Regions from separate parts of the Methylobacterium sp. 88A genome, predicted to be linked through region 2. Evidence: riboswitches for the same ligand, from Rfam matches in the RefSeq annotation. Region 2 holds a riboswitch; the other holds the start of a gene.

Region 1 (4,206 bases), 1.5 Mb from region 2:
CCGCCTGCGCCGTTCGATCGTCGCTGCGTCGGGCATCGCCCTGGCGCTCGGCGCGGGCACGCGAGGGACGCAGGATGCGATCGCCAACGGCGATACCCGCACTCTCTCGATCTACCATACCCATACGAAGGAGAGCGCCACGATCACGTTCAAGCGTGACGGGCGCTACGACCGGGCGGCGTTGGAACAGCTCAACTGGATGCTGCGCGACTGGCGCTTGGACGAGCCCACCAAGATGGATCCCCGCCTGTTCGACACGGTGTGGGAGGCCTACCGGTCTGTGGGCTCGCAGGAGCCGATCACCGTGGTCTCGGCCTATCGGTCACCGGGTACCAACGCCATGCTGCGCCGCCGGTCGCGTGCGGTGGCCGAGTTCAGCCAGCACATGCTCGGCAAGGCAATGGATTTCTACCTGCCGGATGTCTCCATCGACCAGCTGCGCGCCGTCGGCATGCGGATGCAGCGCGGCGGTGTCGGCTGGTATCCCCATGCCGGCTCGCCCTTCGTCCATCTCGACGTCGGCTCCGTCCGCTCATGGCCGCGCATGAGCCACGACCAGCTGGCGCGCCTGTTTCCCGACGGCAAGACCGTGCACCTGCCCACCGACAACCGGCCCCTGCCGGGCTACGAGCTTGCCCGCGCGGAGGTGCTCGCCCGTGGCGGCACCGTGCTCGGCGTGACCCAGGTCGCGACGGTGGAGGAGGATGACGGCCCGAGCATCAAGGGCTTCTTCGCCAGCCTCTTCGGTGGCGGCTCCAAGACCCCCGCGCCGCCGCCCGAAGCTCCGGCCCGCGCCCGGGCAAAGCCCACCGTTCTCGTGGCCAGTGCCGATCCGGACGACCAGTCGGGCACCCGCGAGGCCCTGGCCTATGCCGCCCCGGCCGCCTCCGATGCCCTCAAGGGCGCTCTCCTGCGCCGTGACGGACGCGATGCCCAGAGCCTCCTGACCCAGGACGTCTCCGAGATTCGGGACGTCTCCAAGATTCAGGACATCTCCAAGCCGGCGATCCCCGCCGAGGCGGAAGCGAGTTCGATCGACGTGCCGCTGCCGCCGCGCCGGCCATCGGAATTCGCCGCCGTCTCCGCCGCACTCACCATGCCCCTGCCGCCGCCGCGTCCCGCCATTCAGGTGGCGAGCCTCGCGCCCACCGGGATGGCCGCGCCGCCGCCCGTCACCGCGGCGCCCACCCGTTTCGCCCGGCCCGTCGCCGCGGATGCCGATGCCCGCACGCAACTGCGCGCCCTGTTCGAGGTGGCCGCCGCGGAGACCGCGCCGGCCAGCCGCGCCTCTCCCGTTCACGTCGCCCCGGCCCGCGCCCGCGCCGATGCCGCGCCGGCCGGCTTCGTCGCCCAGGCGGAGAGCGGCGTACGCAGCCGTTTCTCCGGACGTAGCCCAGGCGACGACCTCACCGCCGCGCGCTTCACCGGCTCGTCCACCCGCGCGGTGGCTGCCGGGCGCTGACCCTCGCTAACCTGATGGCCTCCGACTTGGGTCGGGGCCGACGCCCGGGCGGCGGCGATGGGGTGCGCAGAGGGCGGAACAGGCTTGACGCGTTGCCCGCCACGGGACACGAAGTCTGCGGCAATGGATTCTGCCGGGCGTGAAGAGTGCCTCACACAACTCCCGATCACGGTCGGTTCTCCCTCGGAGTACGACGGCGCAGCGGGAGTTCGGTGAGAGAGACTCAGCCGAACCGCCATAAGGGCTGATGATTCCTACCCTTTTGCCACGCAGCAAGACGGTGGAACCATGCCTGCCTCCTTCAAGAACCGGATCGCCGATCTGAAGCGCGCCACGATGGTCCGCGTGGCCTGGGCGATCGCGTTCGCCCGCTGGGCGGTGATCCTCGTGCCGATGGCGGTCGTGGTGGGCTCCCTCTGCGCGGCCTTTCTCTGGTGCCTGGACGTCGCCACGAGCGCCCGGTTCACGCATCCCTGGCTGCTGTTCCTGCTGCCTGTGGGGGGCTTTGCCATCGGCCTGCTCTACCACCGCGTCGGGCGCGGCGTGGAGGGCGGCAACAACCTCGTGGTCGATCAGATCCACGAGCCCGGTGGCGGCGTTCCCCTGCGCATGGCGCCGCTGATCGTCCTCGGGACCGTCGTGACCCATCTCTTCGGCGGGTCCGCCGGCCGGGAAGGCACGGCGGTGCAACTCGGCGCCAGCCTCGCCAGCGCCATCGGGCGCCTGGCCAGGCTCGATCCGGCGGGCACGCGCATCGTGCTGATGGCGGGCGTGGCGGCAGGGTTCGGGGCGGTGTTCGGCACCCCCATCGCCGGGGCCGTCTTCGCCCTCGAAGTCCTGGCCATCGGCCGGGTGGAATATGCCGCTCTGATCCCCAGCCTGCTCGCGGCCGTCATCGGCGACTGGGCCTGCCAGGCCTGGGGCATCCACCATTCGCTGTTCCGCATCGCCTATCTGGCGCATGCGACCGGCCCCATCGCCCTCGATCCGATTCTACTGGCGAAAGTCGCCGTCGCGGGTGTCGCCTTCGGGCTCGCGGCTCTCGTCTTCGCCGAGGCCAACCACATCCTCGGCGGGTGGTTGAAGCGCCTGATTCCCTACGCGCCCCTGCGCCCGGTCCTCGGCGGCCTGGCGGTGATCGGCCTCGTCTACGCGGTCGGCACCCGTGACTATCTCGGCCTCGGCGTCACCGCGCCGGATGCGGGAGGCTTGAGCATCGCGAGCTTCTTCGGCCCGGAGGTCCATCCCTGGTCCTGGGCCTGGAAGATACTCTTCACCGTCGTCACCCTGGCTTCGGGCTTCAAGGGCGGCGAGGTGACGCCGCTGTTCTTCATCGGCGCCGCCCTCGGCAATGCCCTTGGCGGAGTGATGGGGGCGCCCCTCGACCTGATGGCGGCGCTGGGCTTCGTGGCGGTTTTCGCGGGCGCCGCCAACACGCCGCTCGCCTGCACGCTGATGGGGATCGAGCTGTTCGGGGCCACGCACGGCGTCGCCATGGCGGTCGCGTGCTTTGCCGCCTATGCCTGTTCGGGCCATCACGGCATCTACCTGTCGCAGCGCATCGCCGTCTCGAAGGGCGGCGCCGTCGAGCCCGGCTCCACCCTGCGCGAGGCGCGCACCCGGCGTTGAAGCGGCGGGAGGCGGCCTCGCACCTCCCGCCCGATCGTCACTTCTTGTCGTGGCTGTGGCCGTGGGCGTGGCCATCCTTGTCGGAATGCAGCGGCTTCCCGTCACGTCCGACCTCCTTGGATTCCTGAACGCGCGGGTCGTCGCGATGGGCCGGGCCGCCCGACACGGTCCCGGTGTTCGGGACCGAGACGGAGGGGTTGCTGGCATTGCCGTGCCCGTCGATGGCCAGGGCCGGAACCGCGAGGCCGAAGAGGATGCCGGTGGCGGCGAGGCTGCGTGCAAAGCGTGTCATGGTCGGTGTCTCCGTGGTTGCGCGGCTGCTCCGCCGCGTCGATCCAGGAGATGGAAAAACCGTTTGACGCCCGCGCGCCGCCTTCGTGACGAAGTGTGTCAGGCGTGCCCTGGACCTACACGCGCGGCAGGATCAGCTCGGCCCGCAACCCGCCCTCGGCCCGGTTGGTCAGGGTGAGATTGCCGCCCTCGGCCTGGATCGCGCGCCGGGCGATGGTGAGGCCCAGACCGGTACCGCCGGTATGGCGATTGCGCGAGGCCTCCAGGCGCGTGAACGGCGCGAACGCGCTCTCCACCTCCTCTGGCGCAATACCGGGGCCGTCATCCTCGATCCTCAGGACGACCGCGTCCTCGCCGACTTCCAGGATCATGGCGGCTCGTTCGCCATAGCGCACGGCATTGTCGACGAGGTTCTCCAGGGCCCGCCTCAGGGCGACGGGTCGAACCTCCGACAGTGCCCTGCCGGGCCCGTCATACGTGACGGGCCGGCCGGCATCGGCGGCGGCATTGGCGACGCTCATCGCGAGACTCGCCACGTTGGTGATCCGGCGTGGCTCCGGGTCCGTATCGCCGCGCAGATAAGCCAGCGTCGAGTCGATCATGGCCTGCATCTCGTCGAGGTCGCCGGACATGGCCTGTCCCTCCTTGGCGTCGGCCAGGCGCTCGATGCGCAGGCGCAGCCGGGCGATGGGCGTGCGCAGATCGTGGGAGACGGCCGCGAGTGCCTGAGTCCGCTCGGAGACCAGTCCGTGAATGCGGTGCTGCATGGCATTGAGCGCGCGGGCGATTCCGCGCGTTTCGTCCGGGCCGGCCTCGGGCACGGC
Region 2 (4,206 bases):
TCGAAATGGCAGGCCGGAGACCTCGCCGCCCGGACCGGGTTGGACGGCGCCGACGAGTTCGGCCGCCTCGGCAGCAAGCTCGACGCGATGGCCGGAAGCCTTCAACGCAACGAGGCCGACCTTCGCGACGAGGTCCGCAACGGTCGCGCGATGCAGGAGCGTCAGGTGACGATGCTGCACGAGTTGAACCATCGCGTGAAGAACACCCTCGCCACGGTCCAGGCCCTGGCACGGCAATCGACGCGCGGCGGCGAGGCGCCAGGCGAGCGGCTTGAGGCGCGCATCCTCGCCCTGTCGAAGACCCACGACCTCCTGACGCGGGACGACTGGTCGGGCGCCCCCTTGCGGGCGGTGTTGGAGAACGAGCTCGGTCCCTACCGGGGTGGCGACGCGACCTTCGTCGTGGACGGACCCGATGTGGACCTGCCGCCGCGCCACGTCCTCTCCCTCGGGATGACGTTGCACGAGCTCGTCACCAACGCCGCCAAGCACGGAGCCCTCTCGGTGCCGGACGGCGAGATCCGCGTGACCTGGCGCGTGGTCAGGACCGAAGGCGGTGCGAGGCGATTGCGGCTGGACTGGGTTGAGGACGGGGGTCCGGCGTCGCCGCCGCCAACGAGGCGCGGTTTCGGCACCCGGCTCATCGCGGTGAGCATCGAGCGGGAGCTCGACGGAAAGCTCGCCCTCGACTTCGCGTCCGAAGGCTTGCGCTGCTCCGTCGACGTGCCGCTCCCGGCCCCGACGGTGGCCACTATGAGCCCGTTCACTCCGCTGCAGTAGGGTCGCGCGTGCGAGACGCCCGTGGCGCTCAGAGCAGGCCCATGGCGAGCCTATGCAGGAGGTCGTCGAGCCACGCCTTCTGATGGTTCCCCCTCAACGCCAGGCCGGGACGATGTCCGATGTCGGCCAGGAGCCCCCCAAGGCTCATGAGTAATCCCGCTTCCAGGGTGTTGTAACCACCGGGCCTTCTCTGGTCTGACCGCCCTCGAAGTAGAGACCTTCGGGATGATCGGACGTGAAGGTTCGTTGAAGGCGCGAGGCTGCCTTGCGCCGCTCTCAAAGCCAGCGTCAGCTTTTCTATCTTTTAAATCCTAAACCGGACGGGCAGAAATCCACCCGACCCGGCCGTGGAGCAGGCGGTCAGTACCCGACCCAATTTCGCCGCTCAAGGTAACGCGCGCTGGACCCGGAAGCAGTCGTCCGCTAGCCGATCAGCCAGCGCGAAACGATGGCCGTGTCGAGCCCGAACCCGTAGATCCGAATTGATCCGGTCGCGAGTTTGAGAGATTCGATCGCGTTCGGCCCTAATCCTTCGAGGGCCATCACCAGGGCCCGCAACGAGTTGCCGTGGGCGACGACCAGCGTCGGACCCCGCATCGTCGCCGGCTGGATATGCCTCAGGTAAAAGGGCACCACCCGGGCAACGGTGTCGCGGAGGCTCTCGCCCCCGGGCGGAGTACCCGCATAGGAGCGCCTCCAGCCCTCGATCCGTTCCGGCCCGAAACGCAGGGCGGCGGTCGCCTTGTCGAGCCCGCTCATGTCGCCGTAATCGCGCTCGTCCAGGGCTGCGGTGCGGTCGGGGACCAGCGCGGGCTGACCGAGGGCATCGAGCGCCAGGCGCGCGGTGTCGATGGCCCTCGACAGGGTCGAGGTGAATGCCGCGTCGAACCGGAAGCCCTCCCGTCCGAGGCGCGATCCGGCCGCCTCGGCTTCCCGTCGCTCCCTCTCGGTCAGGGGCGCGTCGATCATCCCCGTGAACAGGCCTTCGGCGTTCGCCCGGCTCTCGCCGTGCCTGACCAGAACCAGCTGTCGGATCGGTGGATGTTCGACCGAGGCGACCACGGAGGCTTGCGTCAATGTCTCGCTCGACCGCTTAGGATTGCATGATGGCAAGCGACGTGAAGTAGGCGCCGTAACCCAGCACCATGACGGCGGCGACACCGTCGAGGACGTAGGGCGTCACGTTCCGGTAGACCCCGGTCCCGCCAAGGACGAGCCCCGCTCCGACGACGACGGCCAGGCCGAGACCGACGCCGAGCGTTGCGGTCCCCGCGCCTTCGCGTAGCGTCACGCCGAGCCAGACCACGAGGATCTCCAACCCCTCGGCGACGAGGGCCCATGCCGCGACGCCGAGGCCCGCCGCGTTCAGGGGGCGGTTCCAGTGCCCATCCACCGACGCGGCCGCATCTCCCGCGCGCCGTTTCGAATACCCGTCGACGAACTCGTAGGCGAGGTAGAGGCCGAAGCCGAGAAGCAGGACCGCCGAGATCCAATCGATCACGTTCAGCGCCAGAAGGTAGGCCGCCGAGCGAAGGGCGACCGCGAGCGCGGCAACGGCGAGCGCGCCGACGACGGAGCCGGCAAGGATGCTCCGCCATCCGAACCGGTAGGCGCCGGTCAGCATCACCGAGGCGGCGATGAAGAGTTCGGTGAAGGTCACCTGGAAGGTGATCAGGGCACCGAGCCACGAGATGGTCATGAATGGGTCCCCGGGGTTGGCTCGCCCGCTCCTATCACCGCTGGCCGACCCGTTCGCGGATTTCGTGGCGCCCGACCTCCATCGATCCCCCGGGATTGACCGCCTTGAGGCAATCGCGAATAAGCCCAGCACGGTAATGGTGTCTGCCGGGCTTTGAGCCGAACCGCCGATCCCTGATGCGGCTGATGACTCCTACTTTTCGCGCTTTTGCGAACTGGAGGAGTCATGCGCGCGTCGTTCCGGAACCTTTTCCACGACCTCGATCTAGCCGGCTTCCTGCGGACACGCCGGTCGCACGCCATCTCGGTGGCGCGCTGGTCGGTCATCCTGTTGCCGATGGCCGTTGCCGTGGGCACCCTATGCGCCGCCTTCCTGTGGAGCCTCGACGCGGCCACCGAGGCGCGCTTCGACCATCCCTGGCTGCTGTTCCTGCTTCCCGTCGGCGGTTTCGCCGTGGGTCTTCTCTATCTTCTGTTCGGGAAGAGCGTGGAGGCCGGCAACAACCTCATCGTCGAGGAGATCCACGATCCGGACGGCGGCGTGCCGCTCCGGATGGCGCCGCTGATCTTTCTCGGCACCATCGTCACGCACCTGTTCGGTGGGTCGGCCGGGCGCGAGGGCACTGCGGTGCAGATGGGCGGAAGCCTCGCCAGCGGCTTTGGCAAGCTCTTCGGGGTGGATGCGGCCGGGGTCCGGGTCCTCCTGATGGCGGGCATCGCCGCCGGCTTCGGTGCGGTCTTCGGCACCCCCATCGCCGGTGCGGTGTTCGCGCTGGAGGTGCTCGCGGTCGGTCGCGTCGAGTATGCCGCCCTGGTACCCTGCCTCCTCGCCGCGGTGGTCGGCGACTGGACCTGCCAAGCCTGGGGCATCCACCACGGATTCTACCACGTCGACTTCCTCGCCGGCGGCGCGAAGGCCCTGACCGTCGATCCACTGCTTCTCGCCAAGGTCGCCGTCGCCGGCGTCGCGTTCGGCCTCGTCGGTTTGCTGTTCGCGGAGGCCAACCACCTCCTCGGCGGGTGGCTCAAGCGCTTGGTCCCGTACGGACCGCTTCGCCCGGTGATCGGCGGTCTGGCCGTGATCGGCCTCGTCTACGCCCTCGGGACGCGCGACTACCTCGGGCTCGGCGTCTCGGCGGCCGACCCCGGCGGGATGACCATCAACACCTTCTTCGGTCCGGACGTGCACCCCTGGAGCTGGGCCCTCAAGATCTTGTTCACGGTCGTGACCTTGAGCGCGGGGTTCAAGGGCGGCGAGGTCACCCCCCTGTTCTTCATCGGGGCCGCGCTCGGCAACGCCCTGGCCGGATTGCTCGGCGCGCCGGTGGACCTGTTCGCGGCGCTGGGGTTCGTCGCGGTCTTCGCGGGCGCCGCTAACACGCCGCTCGCCTGCACGCTGATGGGCATCGAGCTCTTCGGCGCGACGCACGGGGTCTACCTCGCGGTGGCCTGCTTCCTCGCGTACCTCTGCTCGGGCCACAACGGCATCTACCTGTCGCAGCGCATCGCCGTCCCGAAGGCGGCGACAGGCATCGCCGGCGGCGCGACCTTGCGCGAGGCGCGGTCGGGGCGCGCGCCGGCCGTCGGGCCCCGGCCCGCCCCCTCGTCCACCGTCCACTGAAGGAGCCGACATGAACGCTTCGCATCGCGTCGTCGCGACCGAGACCGGCATGATCCGGATCTACATGAGGCCCCGGGACCGGGCGGGCACCGGTCGGACCGGATGGT

The links. A riboswitch is a leader RNA that binds a small molecule or an ion and turns the genes downstream of it on or off. The one in region 2 is predicted to bind fluoride.
Region 1: another riboswitch for fluoride. It lies ahead of A3OM_RS0113825 (voltage-gated chloride channel family protein); the one in region 2 lies ahead of A3OM_RS0106520 (voltage-gated chloride channel family protein).

The regions. Positions count from the first base shown of each region.
Region 1 is NZ_AQVT01000001.1:2,863,866-2,868,071, forward strand. Features, by position in the region: gene A3OM_RS0113820 (DUF882 domain-containing protein) at 1-1,462, shown strand, start outside; fluoride riboswitch at 1,573-1,726, shown strand; gene A3OM_RS0113825 (voltage-gated chloride channel family protein) at 1,751-3,091, shown strand; gene A3OM_RS0113830 (hypothetical protein) at 3,129-3,383, opposite strand; gene A3OM_RS0113835 (ATP-binding protein) at 3,499-4,206, opposite strand, start outside.
Region 2 is NZ_AQVT01000001.1:1,356,027-1,360,232, reverse strand. Features, by position in the region: gene A3OM_RS0106545 (HWE histidine kinase domain-containing protein) at 1-780, shown strand, start outside; gene A3OM_RS0106535 (2,3-bisphosphoglycerate-dependent phosphoglycerate mutase) at 1,204-1,857, opposite strand; gene A3OM_RS0106530 (hypothetical protein) at 1,874-2,479, opposite strand; fluoride riboswitch at 2,603-2,681, shown strand; gene A3OM_RS0106520 (voltage-gated chloride channel family protein) at 2,705-4,099, shown strand; gene A3OM_RS0106515 (DUF190 domain-containing protein) at 4,110-4,206, shown strand, end outside.